One region of the Coprobacillus cateniformis genome, then DNA from elsewhere that is predicted to be linked to it. Evidence: a T-box and tRNA genes for the amino acid it is inferred to sense, from the RefSeq annotation. Region 1 holds a T-box; the other holds one or more tRNA genes.

The links. A T-box is a leader RNA that pairs with one kind of tRNA and senses whether it is charged. The one in region 1 lies ahead of lysS (lysine--tRNA ligase), so its partner is inferred to be a tRNA-Lys.
Region 2: it has a tRNA-Lys gene. The T-box ahead of lysS (lysine--tRNA ligase) is inferred to sense a tRNA for this amino acid. The anticodon was not compared.

Annotation. Positions count from the first base shown of each region.
Region 1 is NZ_WSNW01000001.1:1,292,687-1,305,284, forward strand. Features, by position in the region: gene lysS (lysine--tRNA ligase) at 1-1,479, opposite strand, end outside; T-box leader at 1,516-1,747, opposite strand; gene GQF29_RS06645 (MgtC/SapB family protein) at 1,828-2,496, opposite strand; gene GQF29_RS06650 (tyrosine-protein phosphatase) at 2,500-3,258, opposite strand; gene GQF29_RS06655 (PHP domain-containing protein) at 3,255-4,091, opposite strand; gene GQF29_RS06660 (beta-glucoside-specific PTS transporter subunit IIABC) at 4,103-5,953, opposite strand; gene licT (BglG family transcription antiterminator LicT) at 6,059-6,901, opposite strand; gene dusB (tRNA dihydrouridine synthase DusB) at 7,060-8,067, opposite strand; gene GQF29_RS06675 (MurR/RpiR family transcriptional regulator) at 8,534-9,322, shown strand; gene GQF29_RS06680 (Nif3-like dinuclear metal center hexameric protein) at 9,335-10,132, opposite strand; gene GQF29_RS06685 (PTS sugar transporter subunit IIC) at 10,170-11,492, opposite strand; gene GQF29_RS06690 (ABC transporter ATP-binding protein/permease) at 11,664-12,598, shown strand, end outside.
Region 2 is NZ_WSNW01000001.1:1,410,461-1,423,058, reverse strand. Features, by position in the region: gene GQF29_RS07255 (M20/M25/M40 family metallo-hydrolase) at 1-1,028, shown strand, start outside; gene GQF29_RS07250 (hypothetical protein) at 1,746-2,177, shown strand; gene GQF29_RS07245 (hypothetical protein) at 2,207-2,638, shown strand; gene tnpA (IS200/IS605 family transposase) at 2,851-3,351, shown strand; gene GQF29_RS07235 (penicillin-binding transpeptidase domain-containing protein) at 3,549-5,549, shown strand; gene speD (adenosylmethionine decarboxylase) at 5,585-5,974, opposite strand; gene GQF29_RS07225 (bis-aminopropyl spermidine synthase family protein) at 5,928-7,076, opposite strand; gene GQF29_RS07220 (CD3324 family protein) at 7,161-7,433, opposite strand; tRNA gene GQF29_RS07215 (tRNA-Glu) at 7,665-7,740, opposite strand; tRNA gene GQF29_RS07210 (tRNA-Asn) at 7,744-7,819, opposite strand; tRNA gene GQF29_RS07205 (tRNA-Gly) at 7,827-7,900, opposite strand; tRNA gene GQF29_RS07200 (tRNA-Leu) at 7,906-7,994, opposite strand; tRNA gene GQF29_RS07195 (tRNA-Lys) at 8,016-8,091, opposite strand; tRNA gene GQF29_RS07190 (tRNA-Tyr) at 8,098-8,181, opposite strand; tRNA gene GQF29_RS07185 (tRNA-Thr) at 8,187-8,262, opposite strand; tRNA gene GQF29_RS07180 (tRNA-Val) at 8,288-8,363, opposite strand; tRNA gene GQF29_RS07175 (tRNA-Gln) at 8,368-8,443, opposite strand; gene GQF29_RS07170 (aspartate aminotransferase type Ic) at 8,609-9,889, opposite strand; gene GQF29_RS07165 (flavin reductase) at 10,054-10,677, shown strand; gene GQF29_RS07160 (sensor histidine kinase) at 10,702-11,748, opposite strand; gene GQF29_RS07155 (response regulator transcription factor) at 11,823-12,533, opposite strand.

The sequences.
Region 1 (12,598 bases):
TGGTTTCATCTGAGGGAATAAGATAACTTCTTGGATAGATTCTTGACCAGTTAATAACATCACAAGTCTATCAATACCCATACCCATTCCACCTGTTGGTGGCAATCCATATTCCAATGCTTCTACATAATCTAAATCCATTTCATTGGCTTCATCATTACCTAATTCTTTTTCTTTTAACTGATTAGAGAATCTTTCATATTGATCAATAGGATCATTTAATTCTGTAAATGCATTTGCATATTCATTTCCACAAATGAATAATTCAAAACGTTGTGTAAAACGTGGATCTTCTAAATTCTTCTTAGCAAGTGGAGAAATTTCAATTGGATGACCATACACAAAAGTAGGTTCAACAATTGTCTCTTCTACATATTCCTCAAAGAAAGCATTAATAATATGACCATAACCAAAATGATTTTCAACTTCAATATGTCTTTCTTCAGCTAAAGCTTTTGCTTCTTCAAAAGTCATATCACTCGCAAAGTCAATGCCAGTTTGTTCCTTAATAGCATCTGTCATAGAAATACGTTTAAATCCAGGTGCTAAAGAAATCTTGTTTCCTTTATACTCTAAATCATATGTACCACAAACACTCATTGCAGCATTAGAAATAATACCTTCAGTTAAATCCATCATTCCTTCTAAATCACTGAATGCTTTATACACTTCAATTGTTGTAAATTCAGGATTATGAGTTCTATCCATTCCTTCATTTCTAAATAAACGTCCAATTTCATAAACAGCATCCATTCCACCAACAATTAATCTTTTTAATGATAATTCAGTTGCAATTCTTAAATAGAAATTCATATCTAAAGCATTATGATGAGTAGTAAATGGTCTTGCAGCCGCTCCTCCTAAAATAGGATTCAAGACTGGAGTTTCCACTTCAACATAACCTTGACTATCTAAGAAATTTTGAATTGAACGAATAATCTTAGGTCTTGCAAAAGCAATCTTTCTTGATTCCTCATTCATAATTAAATCTACATATCTTCTTCTATATCTTTCTTCAACATCACTTAAACCATGATATTTCTCAGGTAAAGGACGTAATGCTTTTGTTAAATGAATAAACTTTGCTACTTTGACTGATAATTCACCAGTGTTTGTTACAAATACAGTTCCCTCTATACCAACAATATCACCAATATCACTCTTAATTAAAACTTCATATTCATCTTCACCAATAACATCTTTTCTGACATAAATTTGAATTTGTCCATCTCTATCTTGAATATGCATAAAGCAGACTTTTCCTTTACGACGTTTTGTCATAATTCTTCCTGCAATTTTAACAGGGACTGCCATTTCTTCTAATTCTTCATGTGTTTTACCAGCAAATTCCTCTTTAATCTGTTTTGAAAAATGTGTAACATCGAATCTTTGTCCAAAAGGATCAATTCCTCTTTCTCTTAAAAAATCTAACTTTTCTCTTCTGACTAACTCTTGTTCACTAAACTGTCTTTCTTCCATTGTCTTCTCCTTTTCCAAATAAAAAAACTCCCATCCATAAGGGACGAGAGTCATCGTGTTACCACCCTAATTCGTCATTATATCACTATAACAACCTTTTCAACTCCTATCAGAGTCTAGCCTGTAACGCGGCACACGTTATTTTATCACTTTTGATCCAAAATACGGCTCCTAGTCTTTATTCATTGTTTTTGTTATCATCCATTTCCACCAGCAGGACTCTCTATTCATACATTTTAACAATTACTTCTCTATTCATAGCCTTTTTCTATACACTTTGTATTATATAAATAAACCAAGTCCTTGTCAAGCAAAGAACTTGGTTTTCCAAGTATTTATCACTATTTTTTATGCGTAACTAAACATTTTCATATATTTTTTATCCATCATTTCTTCTAACAATTCCTCACGGCTAAATGATTGTGGTGTGACACCATCAACTTCAATAAATAATGTATCTCTATCCATGACTTCAACCTTCATTGACTGAATCGCAACGCCATGTTTTTTTAAGGTATGTTGAATATCAGCGAGAGCAGAAGAATCTTGGGTCACCTGTATTTGTATAATTTGACCTTGATTGGTAAATTTACAAAATATACCTTTATGGAATATAAACTGTAATCCAGCTACGCATAATGTTGCCATAATCCCAACATCATATAGTCCTGCTCCAATACAAGAACCAGCCCCAGCGGTTGCCCACATACCAGCTGCCCTTGTTAATCCTGATACAGTTCCATGTCTTACAAATATAACACCAGCTCCCAAAAAACCAACACCACTGACAATTTGAGCAGCCATACGTGCAGCATCGTATTCATTCACATCTGGAAAGCCATATTTAGAAACAATCATAATTAATGCAGCTCCTAAAGCAATAATAGAATGTGTTCTAATTCCTGCTTCTTTATTCCTATTTCTTCTCTCATAACCAATAAATGCACCACACATTCCTGCTATGAGTATTCTTAAAAACCATTCCCAATGAATCACTATAGATGGCAATATTAACATCTCCTATTCACAATATATTTTTCTTAGCAATTTCCTCTTTTCTTCATCAATACCATATTCTTTTTCCAAGAATACATTATAGTCTGAATATCTTTCTTTAATAGAATTGATTGTATACATTATATTCTCTTTTTGAACATATAACAATGGTTCACAATATTTTCTCATATCTGCTGGTATTTGTAATTCATCACAGAAGGCTTCATTAAAGACCTTCAAATATTCATTAGATAATAAATATTCTTGAATTCCGTCTTCTTCACTCATACCTAAAGCCATCATAATTAAAAATGCACTCACACCTGTACGATCTTTTCCAGCTGTACAATGAAAATAAACATGCCCATCATTTCGTAGTAACAACTCAAAAAGTTTATGATAAGCTGGATTATCAAAAGCCATAGTCTTATAACCCTCACTTACATAACTCAATAGAAATTTTAGTTTTTCTAAAGTCATTTCACCTTGTAACATAGAACCAAAATCAAAACCTTCATCTGTTGCTTCCTTCACTTGTAAGGCTGCAATACGCTCATAAATAGCATTTGGAAAAACAATATCCTGGCTCATCAAAGATTCTTTTTCATCTCTATAGTCTAAAATGTAATGAATTCCTAGTTCTTTTTCCATGTATAAAGCATCATCAAATGTGATTTGATCTAATGAAGCACCTCTAAAAATTTTATTCTTTTTCATGACTTGTCCATCTTGATTTTGATATCCACTGACATCTCTAAAATTTCTAATTTTCAATTCCCTCATAATCCTTTTACCTTTCTCATATGGTTCACTAATTCTTCAAACTGTTGTTTATTGAGTCCATAATCACCCATTTGTGTTAAACGAGAATCATGGAAATCACTTCCCCCACTTTTAAATAAGTTAAACTTTTTTGCATACTTTTGTGTTAAAGGATAATCTTCATCTTTCATACTAGGATGAGAGATTTCTATACCTTGTAATCCATATCCAACATATTTTTCAATTTCATCATAATTATTATATTCACATGGATGAGCAATTATGGCAATTCCACCATCTTTTTGAATAGCTTCTATACCTTTTTGTATATCTATATAACCCATTTGTAAATCAGTTTCTTTTGATGTTTTTGATGCAAAGAGTCCACGATATTTTTCTGGTGTCATTTCTTCTGGATATTTTTCCATCAATGCTAAAAAGATATGAATTTTAAAAACAATGTTATAAGGGGAATATTTTTTAGCATCTTCATAAGTGATATGATAGCCCTTTTGAGAAAGATTTTCAATCAGTTTATGATGATATGCATCTCTACATGCTAATGTTTTTTGACAGAGTGCCTCTACATGAGGAGCCTTTTCATTCAACCATAAACCTATAATATGAATCTTTTTTGCAACATCCTCATCATAACAGCTCATTTCTACACCCCGAATAGTTCGAATGCCTAATTCCTCTCCAAGACGTTTCACTTCATCTAAATGATCAATTGTATCATGATCAGTAATTGCAATTCTTTGTATTCCTTTTTCTTTAGCCATCATCAAAACATCACGTATTTCTTTTGTCCCATCACTATGATTTGTGTGAACATGTAAATCAGCATATACCATTGATTGACCTCCTAGATAATCGTTAAAAGACTATCTTTTTTTGTAACATTTTTTTGTTGTGTTGGAATAATCTCTAAATAATTGCTTGAGTTTGTCACAACAACCATAGTTGTTGCATCTAATCCTGCTTCTTTAATCTGAGTTAAATCTACTTCCAATAACAAATCTCCCTGTTTAACAGTTTGACCTTTTGTCACATATTGAACAAATGGCCTACCATCCAATTTCACAGTATCAATCCCAATATGTATTAAAATCTCAACACCCTTATCAGTTGTTAACCCAATCGCATGTTTTGTTTCAAAAGTTGCAGAAATCACCCCATCAGCAGGAGCATATATTTTACCATCTTGCGGTATAACAGCAATTCCTTTGCCTAAGACTTCACCAGAAAACATTTCATCATTTACATCATTTAAATCAATAACATGACCTTCAACTGGACTTTGTACAGTATTAATTGTATTGTTCACTTTTGGTTTTGTTTCATCAATAGGATCTTCAAAGCCAATAACAAGCATTGCTACAAATGTACCAACAGCAGAAATAATCATTGTAATAATAGCATTTATTAAGTTCGCATTTCCATTACCACCCATCCACATAGGGAAGTTAATAACACTTGGTGTCATAAAAGCAAATGCTTTTAAAGCTGTAAAGCCTGCATATAAACCGCCCAAACAACTTCCTATCATAACTGCATACATAGGTGTTTTTAATCTCAATGAAACACCATAGATACATGGTTCAGTAATTCCAGCAAAGAATGCTGTAAAACCAGCAGACACACATGTATTCCTAAATTCTTTGTTTTTTGTTTTAATAGCACACGCAAAAGCTGCTGCACCTTGAGCCATATTAGCAGTTAATGTTAACGTTCTAGAGAATGGGTCATACCCAGACTGTGATAAAATTTGAATACCAGCGATTGCTAATGTCGCATGCATTCCAGTTGCTACCATCCATGGATAAACAATACACATAATTGCTATTGCAAACATTCCAAATGTATTATAAACCCACAATAATGCATCACCTAAATAAATCGAGATAATTCCCATTGCTGGTGCTAAGACAACAAATGTTAATGGTGTCATAATAAGGAGCGTTAATAAAGGTGTTAACATTCCTTTTAAGAGTTCTGGTAAATATCTATTTAATGTGAATTCAACTTTACTCATAACCCAAACCATTAATAATGCTGGGATAAGTGAAGATGTATATGGCATACCATAAAGTGGTAACACACCAAACATTTGTCCAATGAATTTTGGATCAGTAGACGAAACAATGGCATTCCAGTTTGGATGTACCAATGCGCAACCCAACAATGCCGCCATAAACATATTACATTTAAAATGTTTAGCAGCAGCAACAGCAACAAATACTGGCAAGAATGTAAATCCTGCATCAAAGACAAAACTAAAAACATAGAAAGTCATTGATGTTTCAGCACTTGCCCATCCCATTGTTGAAATAAATAATAAGATACACTTTCCAAGTCCAGTTCCTACAAGTATTGGAATTATTGGTCCAATAGCACCAATGATTGCTGAGAACATAGAATTAAAAATATTCTTCTTTTTAGGTTTTTCTTTGATTTCTTGTTCATCTGAAATATCTGCAATTTTACAAACATCTAAATAAACATCATGTACATGTGTACCAATAATAATTTGATATTGACCACCTTTTTTAATCAATGATAATACCCCATCAATCCCTTTAATCTTTTCATCATCAGCTTGCGATTCATCCTTTAATGTGAATCTTAAACGTGTCATACAATGCTGTAAAGAAATAATATTATCTTTTCCTCCAACAGCTTCAATAATTTCTTTTGAAAGTTTTTCATATTTCATTTTCTTATCCTCCATTTTCTTGAAAACTTCAATTCATGAAGGTTTGGCCAACTTAATGTCACCATCCAACTGTATATATGCAAACCATTTCTTTATTATTTCACCTCACTTATTAGAAACGATTTTAGCAACATGTATTGTTAAAAACAAAACCTCTTCATCCTCTAAACAGTAATCATATTTTCTTTCAATCAAAGATTTGATTTCTAATGCACATAAATAAGGTTGTACATATTTTTCTTTCATAATTTCTAAGAGATCATTATTTAAAGAATCATCTTGGATATGCTTTGCCTGATTAAAAACACGCAATCCAAAAAACTTCAAATGTGTGACAAAACGATAATAAGATAAAGAATCTTCATTAAAATCTCTCCCAAAATAATTCTTTACCAATTCTAAAATACCTTGAATAAACCCTATTATTTCATAAACATCACTAATATTCTTTCCAACTTCACTACTTACAATATGTAATGCTATAAAACCAGCTTCATTATCATCCATCTGAATATTATATTTTTCTTCAATCAGAGATAAAGTCCATAATCCTAATTCAAATTCTTTCTTATAAAAATGTTTAATTTCTAATAAAAGTTGATTTTTCAAAAGAATTCCTTCACGATACCTTTCAATACTTGTATGAATATGGTCAGTTAAACTAATATATAAAGAATCATCTATATCATTATTTAATTCTCTTTTCGCTTTTTGAATCACTTGATCTGATATTTCCATATATTCAATAGGAATGTCTTTTAACATGTTTATCATTTTTCTTTGACTTGGTTTCAAACTCATTTCAAATGTTTTATTAATCTTTCCAGTATCGATAACATCACCTGTTTTCTTACCATAAGCCAAACCTTTTCCCATAACAATAATTTCCTCTTTATTATCATTTGTTGTCACAACAACATTGTTATTAAGAATCTTTTTAATAATCATGTTTATCCCTCCCTCATAGAAAAAACCTGTTCGCAGATTAAAAACATCTGTAAACAGGTTTTGTGTAGCCTCAATTTGTGCTCTAACAATCCATATATTACATAATTATCATAGCACTTCTCTTTTTTTGTGTCAACGCTTTCACAGACATGAAAACGTTAATTTTCTGTAAAATAATTAAATACTGATTTATCACCAGTATTGAGATAATGACGATAAGCTTCTAAAATTTCTTGCATCTGTTGGTATGTATCCACTTTAGATAAATAATTCTTAATAACACTCGCTGATTTTAAGCCCTTAATATACCAAGGTGCATGTCCTCTCATTTGCCGAATTGCGTTTTTTTCACCCTCAACTGGAATAAGTCTTTGTGCATGTTTTAAACATTGATCTATTCTTTCATCAGCAGTTGGATCACCTAATAAAATATCATGTTCAACATATTCAACCATTTGCTTAATCACCCAAGGATTTCCAAGTGCTGCACGCCCTACCATAACAGCATCACAGCCAGTTTCTTCTAACATTCTTTTGGCATCTTTGGCAGTTTTAACATCTCCATTACCAATAACTGGAATGGAAACTGCCTCTTTGACCTTTTTAATCCAGCTCCAATCAGCATGCCCCTCATACATTTGTGAACGTGTTCTTCCATGAACTGCAATGGCACTTGCTCCAGCACGCTCAATAAGTTGCGCAATCTCAACACAGTTAATCGAATCAAAATCATACCCTATTCTTATTTTCACTGTGACTGGTTTACTGACTGCCTCAACAACACTTTTGACAATATCATAAACCAGATCAGGAAATTGCAAAAGATAACTTCCTGCATGTGCCTTGAGCACTTTATTCACTGGGCATCCCATATTGATATCAATGATATCACAATTAGAATTCTCATCAACAAACTTGGCTGCAGTGACCATTGATTCAACATCTCCACCAAAGACTTGAATACTCATCGGATGTTCATTTTCATCAACCTTTAACATTTCAATTGTTTTTTGATTTCCATAACATAATGCTTTATCACTCACCATTTCACTGACAACTAATCCAGCACCAAACTCCTTAATAATTTTACGAAATGCAACATTTGTAATACCTGCCATTGGAGCCATAACTATTCTATTTTCTATATCTATATTTCCTATTTTCATTTTATTCACCATAACACAATATAACATAATTCTTTTATAAAACAAAGACAAATGAATGATATATTATATACATAGGAGGCGATACAAATACAAAAATTTATATAAGAAAGTAATATATTCTTTTCTCATGATAACATAGATGATATGAAGTCTCCCTCCCTCTCCCTAAAAGTCTTTATATTATCGAATTATATAATACGAAAATGAAAACTTATTCCCGTGAGTTTTCATTTTTATTTATTTTTTATGTATATAATTTAAAAAAGTGGTAAATCTATATATAGATAACTTGCACTTTCCCCTCTATTTTTCCTCCCCATTAAAATAGATGTAAGTTATCGATTAGTTATATTCCTAATATTGGTAAACCCAAGAAGAAAATAAGCACGCCCCTCGTGCTTATTTTTTCTTATTATCAAATTGTTTTTTTTATTGTATAATAAAACTATATACGAGGAGGGTTTTTATGAACTTTAAAGAAAAGATATCAATTCATTATACCTCATTAACACCTACTGAAAAAAGAATTTGTACAATGATATTTGATAATCCACAAATCATTATAAAAAATTCCATTGTTGAAGCAGGGGTTTTATGTCATACATCCAAATCTGCTATATTAAGATTTGCCAAGAAACTTGAATATCGTGGGTATAGTGAATTTAAATATGCTGTAGAAGAATACTATAATAAGACGCATAATGACCAACCTATTCCGAACAATCAAGAAACTGTTCTTCAGCAAATTTCTACATCTTATGCACAAACCATTGAGGCTCTAGGACTTTTAGATTATGAAGATAAATTAAAAGAATTAGCCTCTCTTATTGATAGTTATACATATGTAAAGGCTATAGGAATTGGAAATTCAGCATTTTGTGCTAATCAATTAGTATATTCTCTCTATTCTCACAACAAGTTTTTTGATGCAGTTGTTGATGATGTTCAATTTGATTATTTATCGAATTGCTTAACTCAAGATTATCTCTTAATTATATTTTCTGTTACAGGATCATCCAATACTTTTTCAAAGTTATTAAAAGCTGCTAAGAATGCTGGTTCAAAAATTGTTATAATCTCAATGAATAACGATTCACCTATAAATCATTATGCTGATATTCAATTTATTTTACCTTCAAGTATCTCTAATCTTCAAAATAAAATAGTTCTTAATCAATTAGACAATAGAACAACTCTCTATTTCTTCTCAGAAATTATTTCATATTACTATGGAATCTATCTAGAACATAAATGAAAAGACACCTCACTAAAATGAAGTGTCTTTTCCTATATTATAAATTCCATAAGTATTTGGTTCATAAATAAACTCTACTCCTGTTATTTGATGATTTAAATACTCTTTTAACCCTCTCATCCCTGCTGCTTCACTTGTCATATGATTAACAACTAAAAGCGGAATATGATGATCAACAGCCCATTGAACTGCTCCCCAATTATCAATTCCATCATCACTAACCAAGCAAGCATCAACTTGTTTTTGACACATTTCAAATATATTTGTACATGCTCCAGTTCCTATCCCCAAACGCTTAATGTTTTTCGTTTGACTTCCAATGATTTGAATGCCATATTGGAAATATGGTTCTATACACTCTGTAATGTGTTTCGCTAATTGTAAAGTACTCATATTGACATCAGTTGCTATACGAATAAAACTGTCTTGCACTGCTTCTTCAAAATTCAGTTTTAATAATTGTGCCCATTGATCTCGGACACCATATTCTGGATAAAGATCCCATAAATCATGACAGCGATACACTGCGATATTATTTTTTTCTAATAATGCTTTTTTTTCGTGCTGGGCAATTCTCACATTTGTTGGTAATAACGTTGATTCTAAATAAAATGGATTTTCATGTGTAATGATAAAATGACATTTTGCATTTATTGCCTTTTCTATAATATCAAATGTTGCAACCCAACATACAATAACTTGATTAACTTCTTGTTCATCATCACCTATCAGTAATCTATCTCGAGTAAGTGATCTATTTACCCACTCTCCCTGCTTATCTAGACAACTTATTATCTCAGCTATTTTCATTTCTCTTCTCCTTACCACTGAAAGAATAGCTATTCACCTATTCCATTGAACTTTGTTCCTCAATATCCATTTGTTTATCATAACTCTTCATAAATGGTATAAAGATAATAACATTTATGATAAATAATCCTATCCATACAACAATAGCACGCCAATCTAAGGTTGATAAAAATGCATAAAGTGGTGCTGGTAATGTCCATGGTACACTCATACATGTTCTATTCATAAAGCCTACTGATGTTGCCCCATATGCTATTGCAACATTGATTATGATACATATAACACTTGGTATAAATGTTAAAATATTGAGAACTGTTGGCACCCCAAATACCAATGGTTCATTAATATTAAACAAAGAAGATGGAATCGCTAATTTACCTAAAGAACGCAATCTTTTATTCTTGCATATAAAATTCATATTAAATAAAATGGCTAAATAGACAATTGCAAGTCCAAATATAAATGTAAAGTTTCCTGCTATGATATTTGGAATATCTTTTCCTGCATTATATGCATCAAGATTAGCAACCAAATTACCTGTAAAAATAGGTGTTGTAATGGCACTCACCATATTGTCCCCATGAATTCCAAAGAACCAGAAGACAACTGTTAATACAACAATAAATAACATTGATGGTAATGAAGCCGTTGCAGATATTAATGGTGAAAATATAGTGAATACGAGATTTGTTAAGCCACTTCCTGTTATCATGAAAATAACTTGATCTAAAACAATAAATAAAATTGTATTTACAACAAGTGGCAATAATACTTCAAATGGTCCAGCAACCATTGGTGGTACACCTTTAGGCATTGAAATTTTTAAGTTTTTTATAATCATCCAATGATTGATTTCAATAACCAATAAAGCAATAATAATTGCTGCAAACATTGAAGAAGCTCCTAAACCACTCACATCTATAAACGAACCCTCATTGATACTTTGTGGGACTCCTGCAACACATAGAAATACAAATAATGCTGTTAAACTGTTAGGTAAAGCTTCCATTTTATAATATTTAGAAAAACGATACGAAATACCTAAAACAACATATACCGAAATAATTCCAATAGTTAGATGAAATGGAATCGTTAATAACGTTGCCCAATCAGTAGCCCAATTCTTCCACATAATCATAAACTGAAAAAAGAAGTTTGTTGGTTTCATCACCTCTAAATCCACAGGTGGATTTGCAATCATTAATGATATCCCACCAATGACTGTAAACGGAATAAGAATAGTCAATCCATCCCTCAAAGCAGATAAATGCTTTTGAGATGCAATCCTCGTTGCAACTGGAACAACTTTCTCTTCCATAACATTTTGAAACTTGTCGAAAAACACTTTTAATTTATCCATATTTTTTCTCCCCTCTGTAAGTGTTTACACAAGTATTATACCCTCTCTGAGAAAAAGTGTCAATATGATATATTGATATCGGGAATATTCTTATAGATATTTATAAATTCTTAAGATTTTCTTACTATTTTTTACTTATCCATTTGCTATAATGGAGTAGAGGTGATAATAATGTTACAAATTAAGCATTTATCTAAGATATATAAATCTAAAAATGTTGAAGTCCATGCTCTTAACGATATAAATCTTGAAATTCAAGACAAAGGTATGGTTTTTATTTTAGGTAAAAGTGGAAGTGGAAAGTCTACTCTTTTAAATGTTTTAGGAGGGTTAGATCAATTTAATGAAGGTGAAATTATTATTTGTGGGAAATCGAGTCAGAATTTTAAACAGAGTGACTTTGATTCTTATAGAAATACTTTCATAGGATTTATTTTTCAAGAGTACAATGTTATGGATAACTTTACTGTGAAAGAAAACATTGAACTGGCTTTACAGCTTCAGGGTAAGAAAGTTGAACAAACTGTTATCCAAAGCATTCTTGAAGAAGTTGATTTGCAAGGACTTGAAGATCGTAAACCTAATGAGTTATCAGGTGGTCAATTGCAAAGAGTCGCAATTGCCAGAGCATTGATTAAGAATCCTGAAATTATTATGGCTGATGAACCAACTGGTGCACTTGATAGTCATACAGGAAAACAGGTCTTTGATACCCTTAAAAAACTATCTAAAAACAAACTCGTTTTAATTGTTTCACATGATAAAGAATTTGCTAAATATTATGCTGATCGTATTATTGAATTAGCAGATGGAAAAATCATTAGTGATACAAGTAAGGAAAGTATTGCTCCAAAAAAAATCAATAATGGTATTTCTATTTTAGAAGATGAATTCATAAATATAGAGAACTCGAAACAATTGACAGATGAAGATATTCAGGAAATTGTCAATAGATTAAAGACACATGATGGTGAAACTGTTATATCATTTAATCAAAATACAAACAAAGAGATTAAGAAAACTAACCATATTGATGATAGTGGAAATTTAGAAGTTTTTCATAAAACTTCTAAAAAACATCTCAATATGAAAGATTATGCATCCAA
Region 2 (12,598 bases), 120 kb from region 1:
AAGAAGGGACAATGGCAGAGGCACCAGTAATTATGATTGGCTCTCATTATGATTCGGTAGTTAATGGTGGAGCATTCGATGGACCAGTTGGGTGCATAGCGGCTTTAGAAGTATTGCGAGTTTTAGAAGAAAATCATTTTATCAATGATTATCCCATTGAGCTTATTTTGATGAATGCCGAAGAAGGGGCAACGTTTGGTCAAGGGTCAGGAGTTACAAATTCAAGGGGGATGTTAGGAACATTGACAATGGAAGAGTTAACAATGAAAAAGAACCGTTTTGGACAAACAAAACTGGAAGCTATGAAAGAATATGGATTAGTTCCAAATTTAGAATCTGCAAAAAGAAAACCAGGTTCTATTAAAAATTTTATTGAAGTTCATGTAGAACAAGGACCTATTTTAGAAAATGAAAATAAAGACATAGGATTAGTAGGGTTTGTACCAGGGATTGGTAGATATAAGCTTTGTTTATTTAAAGATGAGAATAATGATACAAAAACGGCCATCGATTATTTCAATGCACTTTTTGATGAGATGTTAAAAAGTCTAAAAAATAAGATAACAGGAATCATTATTCCCTTGAGTATAGATAATGATAATTGCATAGAATATAAAGTTGAGATTAGAACATTAAATAAAGAAATAATTGAACAAATTGACTTTAAAAATAAAATCAATGATATGGTTAATATAGTTATTCAAAAGACAGGACTACATATAGAATTAGAAGAGATGGCGAGAATAAATTATCCAAATCCGACTCCTCCAAGCATTATGAATAAAGAGAATGTAGAAAAGATGGAGAGGATATGTAATAAACTAGGATATAGTTATATGATTCTTAATGATGGTAGTGGACATGACGCAATGATGATGACAGAGTTTACAGATACCAATATGTTATATGTTCCAAGTGTTGGTGGTTTAACACATTGTCCCGAAGAATGGACAGATTATGAAGATATTAAAAAAGGAGCAGATGTTCTTCTGCATTTAGTCATGGATATTGCTGTAAATAAAAGGTGAACTGACTTATATATTTAAAGTAATTAACAATTATTTATACTTCCATTAACTTACATTGATTGTCTAATAAATATAAACATCTTATAATATTCATTAAGAGAACGTTTCACAACGAATACATAGTTGTGTCTCTTCATCTTTCATGGTATTTTAATGCTGTCTTCACTAATGAACTTGAGGATTATATCAAACTGATAATAGATTTTTACATTCTTATATAATTATGTCTATATAATATTATAGTATCATTTTAAACAGCGACAGCGCAGTTTGGTGATGCAGTCTTTACCTGAGAACGAAACATAAACAATCCACTACTTTGAGCACATAATATATTCAAAGTGGGATAAGGGCATATGTATTAAATTGTATATCATGAATCAAAGCCTACCGATTATTTTCGGTAAGGCTTTTTTGCCAATGAACTTTTTTAGAGATTTCAATAGAATACGCAACAATTCTCACTTCCCTAGAGGAGTACATAATGGAAGTGTAAACCACCTTCCTTTAAACAAGCGAAACAAGCTCAGTTTGACAGCCTTACAATCTATCCAACCAGTAATATTTTAAAGTTTAAAGAATGGTTAAATTTTAATAAGGATACTTTATGCTTTTTTGGGAAACTCAATATTTAAGTATTTTTTGAGAAATTATGAAAGTATGTAAGTTTTTTCACATTTCAAAATAATTTTCATAGATTATAATGAGGTGTTAGAAATGAAGGAACAACTTCAATCTTATATATATGTAGAAAAGTTATTATGTGATCTTTACAAAAAAGTTGCTACATTAACTTGCTTAAGTGATGAAAAAGGAATGTTTTTAGACTTTTCAAAAAGTTGCCATGAAGCGGTTGGGTGTTTAAAATATTTTTATAAAGAACAATTTGGTTCAGAGTTTGATCCAATGATTCCTGAGATTAACATTCAGGGAACATATCGAGAAGTATTGAATCATATCCAGCAACAGGAACTTGAATCATTCCTAAATTATCGTCGACATACGTATTTTCAAGACAATTATTTGTTACAAGAAACAATGCGAGGAATTGCTGATTCTAAGTTAGAGCATATTATTGCGATTATGGCTATTGTTATTAATATGAATGATCCACAAAAAACAATAAATAATAAGCACAATTTAGAATAAGTTTCATAGTATATATAGAGGTGTATGAAATGAATAGGGAACAACTCCAATCTTATATTTATACTGAGAAATTGTTAGCTCAGTTATATCGACAAGCAGCTGCAATGGCAACACTACAAAGTGAAAGGCAGGTTTTACTTGCATTTGCTAGAGATGCTGAGCAGAATGCTAATTATTTAAATCATTTTTATAGAGAAGAATTTGGAACAAATTTTGATCCAATGATACCAGAAGGGAATATTCAAGGAACATACAGAGACTTATTAAATGAAATTCAAAAACAAGAATTAGCTTCTTATTTAGAACTTAGAAAACTGACATACAATCAGGGGAATATTGAATTAAGAGAAACAATTAGAGCGATTACTGATGTTAAATTAGGACATATACTGACATTATTAGCTATTGTAACAAACATGAATACTCCAGGGGAAGAAAGATCACAAAAGTTCTTTAAGTAAACGTGCATAAATGTACGTTTGCTTTTTTCTTTAGGTTCAAATTGCAAAAATTGAACACATAGACTTTAGTCAGTTGAGCATATGAAATATGCGAAACAAAAAACCACCTGCTATGCGGGTGGAGCAATTAAAAAGTTTAACAATAGTATCACCTTTCCGATATAATGAAGTTGTTCAAGCTATCATTAAAAGAAAGGAAAGGTGATTTGACTATGGCTAAAAAAGCAAATTCTTTAGCACACACAAAATGGATGTGTAAATACCATATTGTGTTCACACCTAAGTATAGACGAAAAGCGATATATAATCAATACCGAGAAGACTTAGGCGAAATATTGCGGACACTATGCAGGTATAGAGGAGTGGAAATCATAGAGGGGCATCTAATGATTGATCATGTGCATATGCTTGTGATGATACCACCAAAGGAAAGCGTATCGTCATTTATGGGATATCTGAAAGGGAAATCAGCATTGATGATGTTTGATAGACATGCCAATCTGAAATATCTGTACGGAAATAGACATTTCTGGGCAGAAGGGTATTATGTAAGCACAGTAGGATTAAACGATGAAACAGTCGCAAAATATATAAGGGAGCAGGAAGCTCATGATATAGCGATGGATAAATTAAGTGTGAAGGAATACAGGGATCCATTTGAAGAAAAGAGAATTACAAAGGAGAAGAAAAAAGAGAAAAAGAAAGGGAAGTAGAAAAAATCCCTTTGAGGGATAGCGAGAGTCAAAAGCGATAGCTTGAGCGAAGTGAAAGCAGCGCCTTGAGACGCGAGCAAGTAGCAAAGGCTTATAGCCGCAGAGAAAACCACGCCTTTTAGACGTGGTTTTTATTTTTGTTTATCAAATGGAAAGAACGTGCTATACTTAATTTGTAAAATAAGGAGGGGAACCTAATGTATGATGTATATGTAAATAACAACAATAAAAAGAAACTTATAATTATTGGGGGAGCAGTTATTGGTGTTATACTGATTGGTTTTTTTGTATTCTTTTTATTAAGTGGTGATGGTAAAGAAAAGAACTTGAAAGATTTTTATGCAAAAATTAATAATCAAAAATATGATGAAATGTATGCAATGATAAGTGATGATGCAAAATCCACATATACAAAGGAAGCTTTTATAAAACGTAATAAAAATATTTATGATGGAATGGAAGTGACTGATATAAATATTGATGTTGTTTCTACTGATGGTGATAAAATAACTTATACTGTCAATATGAAAACGGTTGCTGGATCAACAGAGTTTGAAAATACAACACAATTCAAAGATGATAAAATTATATGGAATGATTCCTTTATATATCCTGATTTAGGAAGCACTGATAAAGTGCGTATCGTTGAAGACAAGGCTCAAAGAGGAAGAATTTTAGATCGAAATGGCACTGTTTTGGCTGGAAAAGGTGAAGCGTATTCAGTTGGACTGGTTCGTGGTAAATTGAATGGTGAAAATGATTATGATAAGATAGCCAAACTGTTAGATCTAACAAAAGAAGGTATACAAAAAACAATGAGTGCATCTTGGATTAAAGATGATTCTTTTGTTCCATTAAAGACAATTTCTAAAGATGATAAGAATTTAGAGAATGATTTATTAGCTATTGCTGGAGTGAAGTTAACTACAACAAATATACGCTCATATCCATATGGAAAAGTAACATCACATTTAGTGGGTTATATGCAGAAGGTAACAGCAGAGGACTTAGATAAGCATAAAGGAGAAGGATATACTGAAAATTCTTATATTGGACGTAGCGGAATTGAAGCCGCTTACGAAAAAGATTTGAAAGGGAAAGATGGTATTGAAATTTATATACAAGATGATAGTGGTGAACGTAAGGCATCAATTGCACGACAGTTAAGAGAAGATGGGAAAGATATGACTTTGACTGTTGATATAACATTGCAAAAAAGTTTATATAATCAATTCCAAAATGATAAGAGTGCATCAGTTGCAATGAATCCAAAAACTGGTGAAGTTTTGGCTTTGGTAAGTACACCAACATTTTCTAGCAATGATTTTATTTTGGGGATGAGCACAAGTCAATGGAATGCATTAAATGATGATAAAAATAAGCCGTTATTAAATCGTTTTAGATCAACATGGGTTCCTGGTTCATGTATGAAACCAATAACTGCTGCAATAGGTTTAGAGACAAAGTCATTGGATCCTGCAAAGGATTTCTCATCAGCTATGAAATGGCAAAAAGATTCAAGCTGGGGAAGTTATTATGTCACAACATTACATGCTCCAACGCCTAATAATCTTAAAAATGGACTGGTTTATTCAGATAATGTTTATTTTGCAAAGGCAGCATTAGAGATTGGTGCGGATAATTTGGTAAAAGGATACAAATCTTTAAAGATTGGTGAAGAAATTCCTTTTGAGTTATCATTGAATAAATCACAATATAGTAGTGGTGATTTCAAGGATGAAATACAAATTGCAGATAGTGGGTATGGACAAGGACAAATCTTGTTGAATCCTGTACAAATGGCATCAGTCTATGGAGCATTTGTGAATGAAGGAAAAATGATGGCACCACATGTTGTAAAAACAACGGAATCTTCAGTATGGGCTCAACCATTTTCAAAAGATGTTGCTAACGAAATCAAAGAAGATTTAATTCAAGTTATTAGTGATAAAAATGGAACTGGACATTCTTTCTATAACAAAAATGTTGTTTTAGCTGGGAAAACGGGAACAGGCGAAATTAAAGATTCACAAGATGATACTGAAGGTACAGAAGTTGGCTGGTTTACTGTTATGACTACTGATTCATCTCAGCCGATTGTTATTTCGACAATGGTTGAAGATGTTAAAGGACGTGGTGGTAGCAATTATGTAACAAATCGTATGAAAGCTCCGTTAAATGAATATTTAAATAAATAAAGATCACAATGTGAAGTGATCTTTTTAATATCGTCTTATTTATCATTGTTAAAATGAACTTTTCTAAAGAGTGTATGATAAGTTATATCTTCTGTCTCAAAGAAATTACTGATGTATGAAAAAATGTTATCAGGAATATTTTGTTTACATGAAAAAATATCAATTGCTACATATTTATATTCTGGCCATGTATGAATAGCGATATGGGAGTCTGCTATGATGGCCATGATAGTGTCTCCTTGGGGTGTGAATGAGTGACTATGAATACTGAGGACAGTTGTATTCATAAGTTTGGATATTTGATGTAATAAAATAGTAAGATCTTTCTTATTTAACTGGCATTGTGAAACATCGATGCATACTTCTTTGCCTACTCTTTTACAAATTTCTAACTCTTTTGTATAAACAGAATCTATCTCCTCCACATTTTTCACATCCTTCCTTTTTTAATTCTTCAATTGTATTAAATTTAGATTTCTCATTAATTTTATATATTTTCTTGCATTTTTTGCATTGATATGAGCGGGTTGTAGGGTTTCTTTTGCCAGTATAAATCATTGCCTTATTATCAATTAAAGGAACTGTAGTTTTGTCTGTCGTTATGAGATGGTAAAAATCACTCTGACTACCTAGAATGCTACCTCCTTCATATTGATTAAAACCAATTATCATATCTAGAAGAAGGATATGATTTTCTACCCATAATTTTTGAATTGTGTACAGAAATTGGTAATCCATTTTAAAAAATGATACATAACATGATAGATTTTCCTCGTGTTTTAAACATAAAATAGCTCTGGATAAAAAGAGGGTTATTCCATTAATCGTATATGGTGGATCCATAATAACAATATCCATAGTTCTTTGGAATCTATTTTCCAAAGTGTCTCTAAAGTCACATACATCTACATGAATTTGTTTTTGAATATATGGTGGACTTTGTTTAATATAGTTTAAAATACGAATATCTTTATCTAACACATGAATATTTTTTTCAGAATGATTTGTAAATATATATGCATTAAATGTGGCAATAATAATACTCATACAATCGTCATCACCTAGACAGAGAATGTTTCGATGAAGCAATTTTTCTTTTTTTAACATATATTGTACTCTTTTGATAGCGGATTCTAGTGTGCATTTTGCTTGGTCAATTGTGACATCAGCACTTGGACGGTTGTTAAAGTAATCTAGAAGCCAAGAAAATTTTGTCATGATTTCTAATGCCGATGTGTTAGATAAATAATGATAGTGTTTTAAATTAAGAGCTTTTATATGAAAACTTAAATCGATGATTTCGATTCCAGATTTAGTTAAAGAAAATCCGCTCCCCTTTTCTAAAATATTTAGTGATTGTAACTCCTTTTTTATAGCAACAATAATAGGGATTGGGATAGATAATGTTTGGGCTAATTGCTTTGAAGAATTATATGAAAATAATCGTATTTCTAAAAGATAGTCTTCGATTTTTCTTTTGCCCTCACGTAAAAGTACTTTGTTGTATATAGTGTCTACAAGATTCATGAACTTAAACCTCCTTGTTTTTAAGTAAAACATGAATATGGTAGTATTACGACCTCAAACTTATTTAAGAAACAAAAAAGCGCCTTATGCGCTTCTTTGTTGACGTATTATTCTTTGTATTGTTTTATGAGATAAATAATAAAGAGTTGCTAATTGAATAGTTGAATATCCTTGTACATATTTTTCAAAGATTTCTTTATTTCTTTGCATTGTATACTCTTTAGTTTTTGTATTTGTACCCCATTCTTTAATATTCTCTTTCTTTTTTGGAATATAAAGATAATCACCATCTACATATTCTTGTATAACTTGTAATATCTCAATGGGTAATATGTCAGTTGCTTTTCTATAGCTCATGTTGTTTCCTCCTAAATAAACATTTATCTAGTCGTAAACAAAAGCTATCATGAGACTCTGTAAATAGCTTTTGCTTACAGAGTTAACCCCAGTTTCGATAATTTATTCATAGAATACTCCTTTCTATTACGCTTTTCAATTATAAAAGGGTAGTTGATTGTTGTCAAGGATAACGATTTTCAATAAAAATATAAATAAAAAAAACGATCAATATGATCGCTCGTTATCAAATGGTGACCTGTACGGGATTCGAACCCGTGAATGCATGCGTGAAAGGCATGTGAGTTAACCGTTTCTCCAACAGGCCACATGGCGCTTGAAGTAGGACTCGAACCTACGACCGATCGGTTAACAGCCGATTGCTCTACCAACTGAGCTATTCAAGCAAATCAATGGAGCGGGTGATGGGAATCGAACCCACGTAGTCAGCTTGGAAGGCTGAAGTTCTACCATTGAACTACACCCGCATGAATGGTGCCCAGGGCCGGAGTCGAACCGGCACGGATTTTAAGGTCCGCAGGATTTTAAGTCCTGTGCGTCTACCAATTTCGCCACCTGGGCATGCACTATTCATTTTTAAGATGGTGACCCGCAGGCGACTCGAACGCCTGACCCTCTGATTAAAAGTCAGATGCTCTACCGACTGAGCTAGCGGGTCCTGTAATGGTGGGGAGGGGCGGATTCGAACCACCGAACCGAAAGGAACTGAGTTACAGTCAGCCGCGTTTAGCCACTTCGCTACCTCCCCATTACTGGTGCCGGCTAAAGGACTTGAACCCTCAACCTACTGATTACAAGTCAGTTGCTCTACCAATTGAGCTAAGCCGGCAAATATTTTGTTATGTTTTATAGAATGGTGGAGGTTAACGGGCTCGAACCGCTGACCCTCTGCTTGTAAGGCAGATGCTCTCCCAACTGAGCTAAACCTCCATATTGGCTGGGATACCTGGATTCGAACCAGGGAGATGACAGAGTCAAAGTCTGTTGCCTTACCGCTTGGCTATATCCCAATAATCATGCTCATATAATATAACAATTTTCTGCGTTTTAGTCAATATCTTTATTCAAATTTTCCTAAAAAATGTTTAAATCATCCCTTTTATTGAAAAACCATCCTTATTATACACATTAAAACTAGAATTATTCCTCATATTTCAAAATAAAAAAGACATAAATTATGCCTTTTCTAATAATTTTTCTACACTTATCAACTTAACACAAAGAACAAATAATTCTGTTGCTTGTTTTAATTCTTCTAATTTTGGGAAAGAAGGAGCAATTCTAATGTTAGCATCATGAGGATCTTGACCATATGGATAAGTTGCTCCAGCTGTTGTTAGGAGTGTGCCCGCTTCTTTACATTTTTGTACAATAGCTTTTGCACAGTTTTCCATTGCCATAAAGGAAATGAAGTATCCTCCTAATGGTTTAGTCCATTCAGCAATTCCTAATGGTTCAAGTTCTCTTTCAAAAATATTTAAAACAGCTTCAAATTTAGGCTTTAATAGACTTGCCTGTTTTTGCATATGTGTATCTATACTTTCAATTTTATTAAAATACTCTACATGTCTTAATTGATTTAATTTATCATATCCAATACATTGAATAGACATGTGTTTTAAAATATCCTCTTTATTTTCAAGTGATGTTGCCAATGCTGCAACACCTGAACCTGGTAAAGTGACTTTAGATGTTGAGCAGAATTCAAAAACGAGATTTGGCTGTCCAGCCTCCTGGCAAGCTTTTATAAGATTTTTAACATGTTCTTGTTTATCATTATATAAATGGTGAACTAAATATGCATTATCCCAAAAGATTCTAAAATCTTTTGCTGCAGGATTCAAATTTGCAAATCGTTCTACAACCTCATCAGAATATGTTATGCCAGTTGGATTGGAATACTGAGGAACACACCAAATGCCTTTAATGCTTTCATCAGTTTGAACATATTTTTCAATAAGGTCCATATCTGGACCATTTTCATGCATAGGAATATTAATCATTTCAATGCCAAAATGTTCTGTTATAGCAAAATGGCGATCGTATCCAGGAACAGGGCATAAGAATTTAATTTTATCTAATTGGCACCATGGTTTCTCTCCTAAATAGCCATGGGTATAACCTCGACTAATTTGATCAAACATAATTGTTAAACTAGAATTTCCATAAACAATAACATTTTGAGAAGAAGTGTTTAACATCTTTGCAAAAAATTCTTTAGCTTCATCAATACCATCCAAAATACCATAATTACAATATTCATATTGACTTCCAAAGTCATAATGACTATTAATGACATCCAATATATCAGTAGATAAAAGTAACTGATTGACATCCGGCTTTCCCCTCGCCATATTTAACTTCAAACCTTTTGCTTTAACCTGCTCATATTGCTTACATAAATCATCATGTAAAGAAACTAATTCTTCATGATTCATGTCTTTATACATCTTCATGATATATCCCTCTCTTTTTACATATTAATCGAGGTAATTGTACTCTTTCAGTACATAAAAATCAATCTCTAATAAACATAAGTTAATAAAAATAACATAAATAGGAATAATTACTATTTATAATCTATAAATTGTGGTATAATCCTTATAAGGAGGTATGAAATATGGATTCAAAAGCATTTTTTAAACTCAGTTATGGATTATATATTGTGACTTCAAAAAACGATAATCAGGAAAGTGGCTGTGTCATTAATACAATGACACAAGTGACAGCAGAACCATCACAAGTCTGTATAACATTAAACAAGGAAAATTATACAACTCAAATCATTGAAAAAAGTGGTGTATTTAATGTCAGTGTCTTATTAGAAAAAGTTCCTATGGAAATAATTAGAACATTTGGATTCCAATGTGGTAAAGATGTCAATAAGTTTGAAAACATTGCGTATGAAACTGATGTTAATGATGTTAAATACTTAACAGAGAACACAGCAGCAATGTTTGCTTGTCGTGTTAAAAAAACTGTTGATGTAGGAACACATCTAATGTTTATCAGTGAAGTTGAAGATGCTCAGACATTGAGTGATGAAACTGTTTTAACATATGCAGCTTATCATGATAAGAAAAATGGTACAACACCTAAGAGTGCACCATCATATGTTGAAGAAACAACGAAGCAAGGTTGGCGTTGTGATGTTTGTGGATTTATTTATGAGGGCGAAACTTTACCAGAAGATTATATTTGCCCAATATGTAAGGTTGATGCAAGTCATTTTCATAAAATTTAAAAAGAGAGCTGTCAAGCATACTCTCTAATCCTGAATTTGCAATTTTCTTAAGACAACAACAAATGTTGTCTTTTCTTTATGACTTGTTGCAAAGATTTGACCATTATGTATTTGCACAATATTCTTAGCTATAGCTAATCCTAATCCTGTTCCTCCTGTTGAAGATGAACGTGATGCATCAGAACGATAGAATTTATCAAAAATATATGGTAAATCTTCTTGAGCAATAGGATGACCATAATTCATAATTTTAATTGTGACGTTCTGGTCATCAGTTAAAACCTCAATTTTAATATCATTACCATCTTGTCCATATTTAACAGCATTTGATAATAAATTATCAAAAACTCTTGCTATTAATTGGCCATCTCCTTGAATGAAAAGATTGGGTTGAGCTATATTAATCACTGGAGTTAAATCATGCTCTTGAAATGTTGGATAGAATTCATCAACAATTTGAAGAATTAATTCAGATATATTAAGAGTTGTCATATGAACTCTTACATCAGCTTTATCTAAACTTGTAAATTCAAATAAATCATCCATCATTCCTTGTAACTTCTTTGCTTTTTCATAAGCAACCGTAGAATACTTTTGAATATCTTCTTTAGAAAGATGTTCATTATTTTTAATTAATTCTAAATATCCAACAATAGTTGTTAATGGAGTTCTTAAATCATGAGCAACATTTGTAATTAAATCATTTTTTTGTTTCTCAGCATTTCTCTCAGCATCAAATGCTAAACGCTCATTTTCTTTTAAAATCTCACTTTCTTTTTCTTTGTCCTTTAATGTTTTTGCCAAAGCATTAATATTGGCAGCTAATAATCCTAATTCATCATCATACTCAATAGGAGCCTCAACATTATAATCTCCTGCAGTGACTTCTTGAATAGTCCCACTAAGTACACTTAAATACTTTAAGGTAATATTCATTAAATCAAAGAAAATAACTAAAAAGAGAAATAATGAAATAATAAATGCAATAAAATATCTTAATTCAATAGACATTCCTAACAAATTAAAATTATCAAAAATAATAATTAATGCACTATAAATTAAGAATGTCATAATATAAGTCACAATTAAATTAATAAAAAGTCGCCATCTAAAACTACTAATAAACAATCTCTTAATCTTTTTCATCATAAATCAAATTTATAACCAATACCCCAAACTGTTTTAATATGACGTGGATTTCTTGGCTGTCTTTCTATTTTTTCGCGTAGTTTTCTAATATGAACCATAATAGTATTATTAGAATTTGTGGACTTTTCATGCCATATCTTTTCATGCCATATCTTTTCAAAAATATCTTCAATTGAAAAAACTGTTCCTGGTTGACTTGCTAATAAGACTAAAATTTCATATTCAATTCTTGTTAATGCGAGTGACTGATTATCTAAAGTAACAGATTTCTTTTGAGTATCAATGATAAGATCACTTGCTTCTATAATATGAGAGGAATCATTAATAGGTTTGTTAAAAACCTGAAATCTACGTAATTGTGATTTTACTCGTGCAACTAATTCCATTGCATTAAAAGGTTTACTGACATAATCATCTGCACCAGTTAAGAGTCCTTCAATTTTATCATTATCTGCTGTTTTTGCAGAAACAATAATAACAGGTATATTATATTTTTCTCTAATCATTTTTAATGCCTGTATTCCATTGATTTCTGGCATCATAACATCTAATATAACAAGATCAATTTGATAAGTCCTAATATCTTCTAATAATGTTAATGCATTATATCTTTTTTCTACATGATAACCTTCTTGACTTAAATAAATTTCAATTAAATCAGTAATCTCTTTTTCATCATCAATAACTAATATATGAGGTGCTTCCATTTTACTTCCTCCTCTTCATTCTTATTATATATAATTTTAAAAAATATCAAAGAAATTTTTTAAAA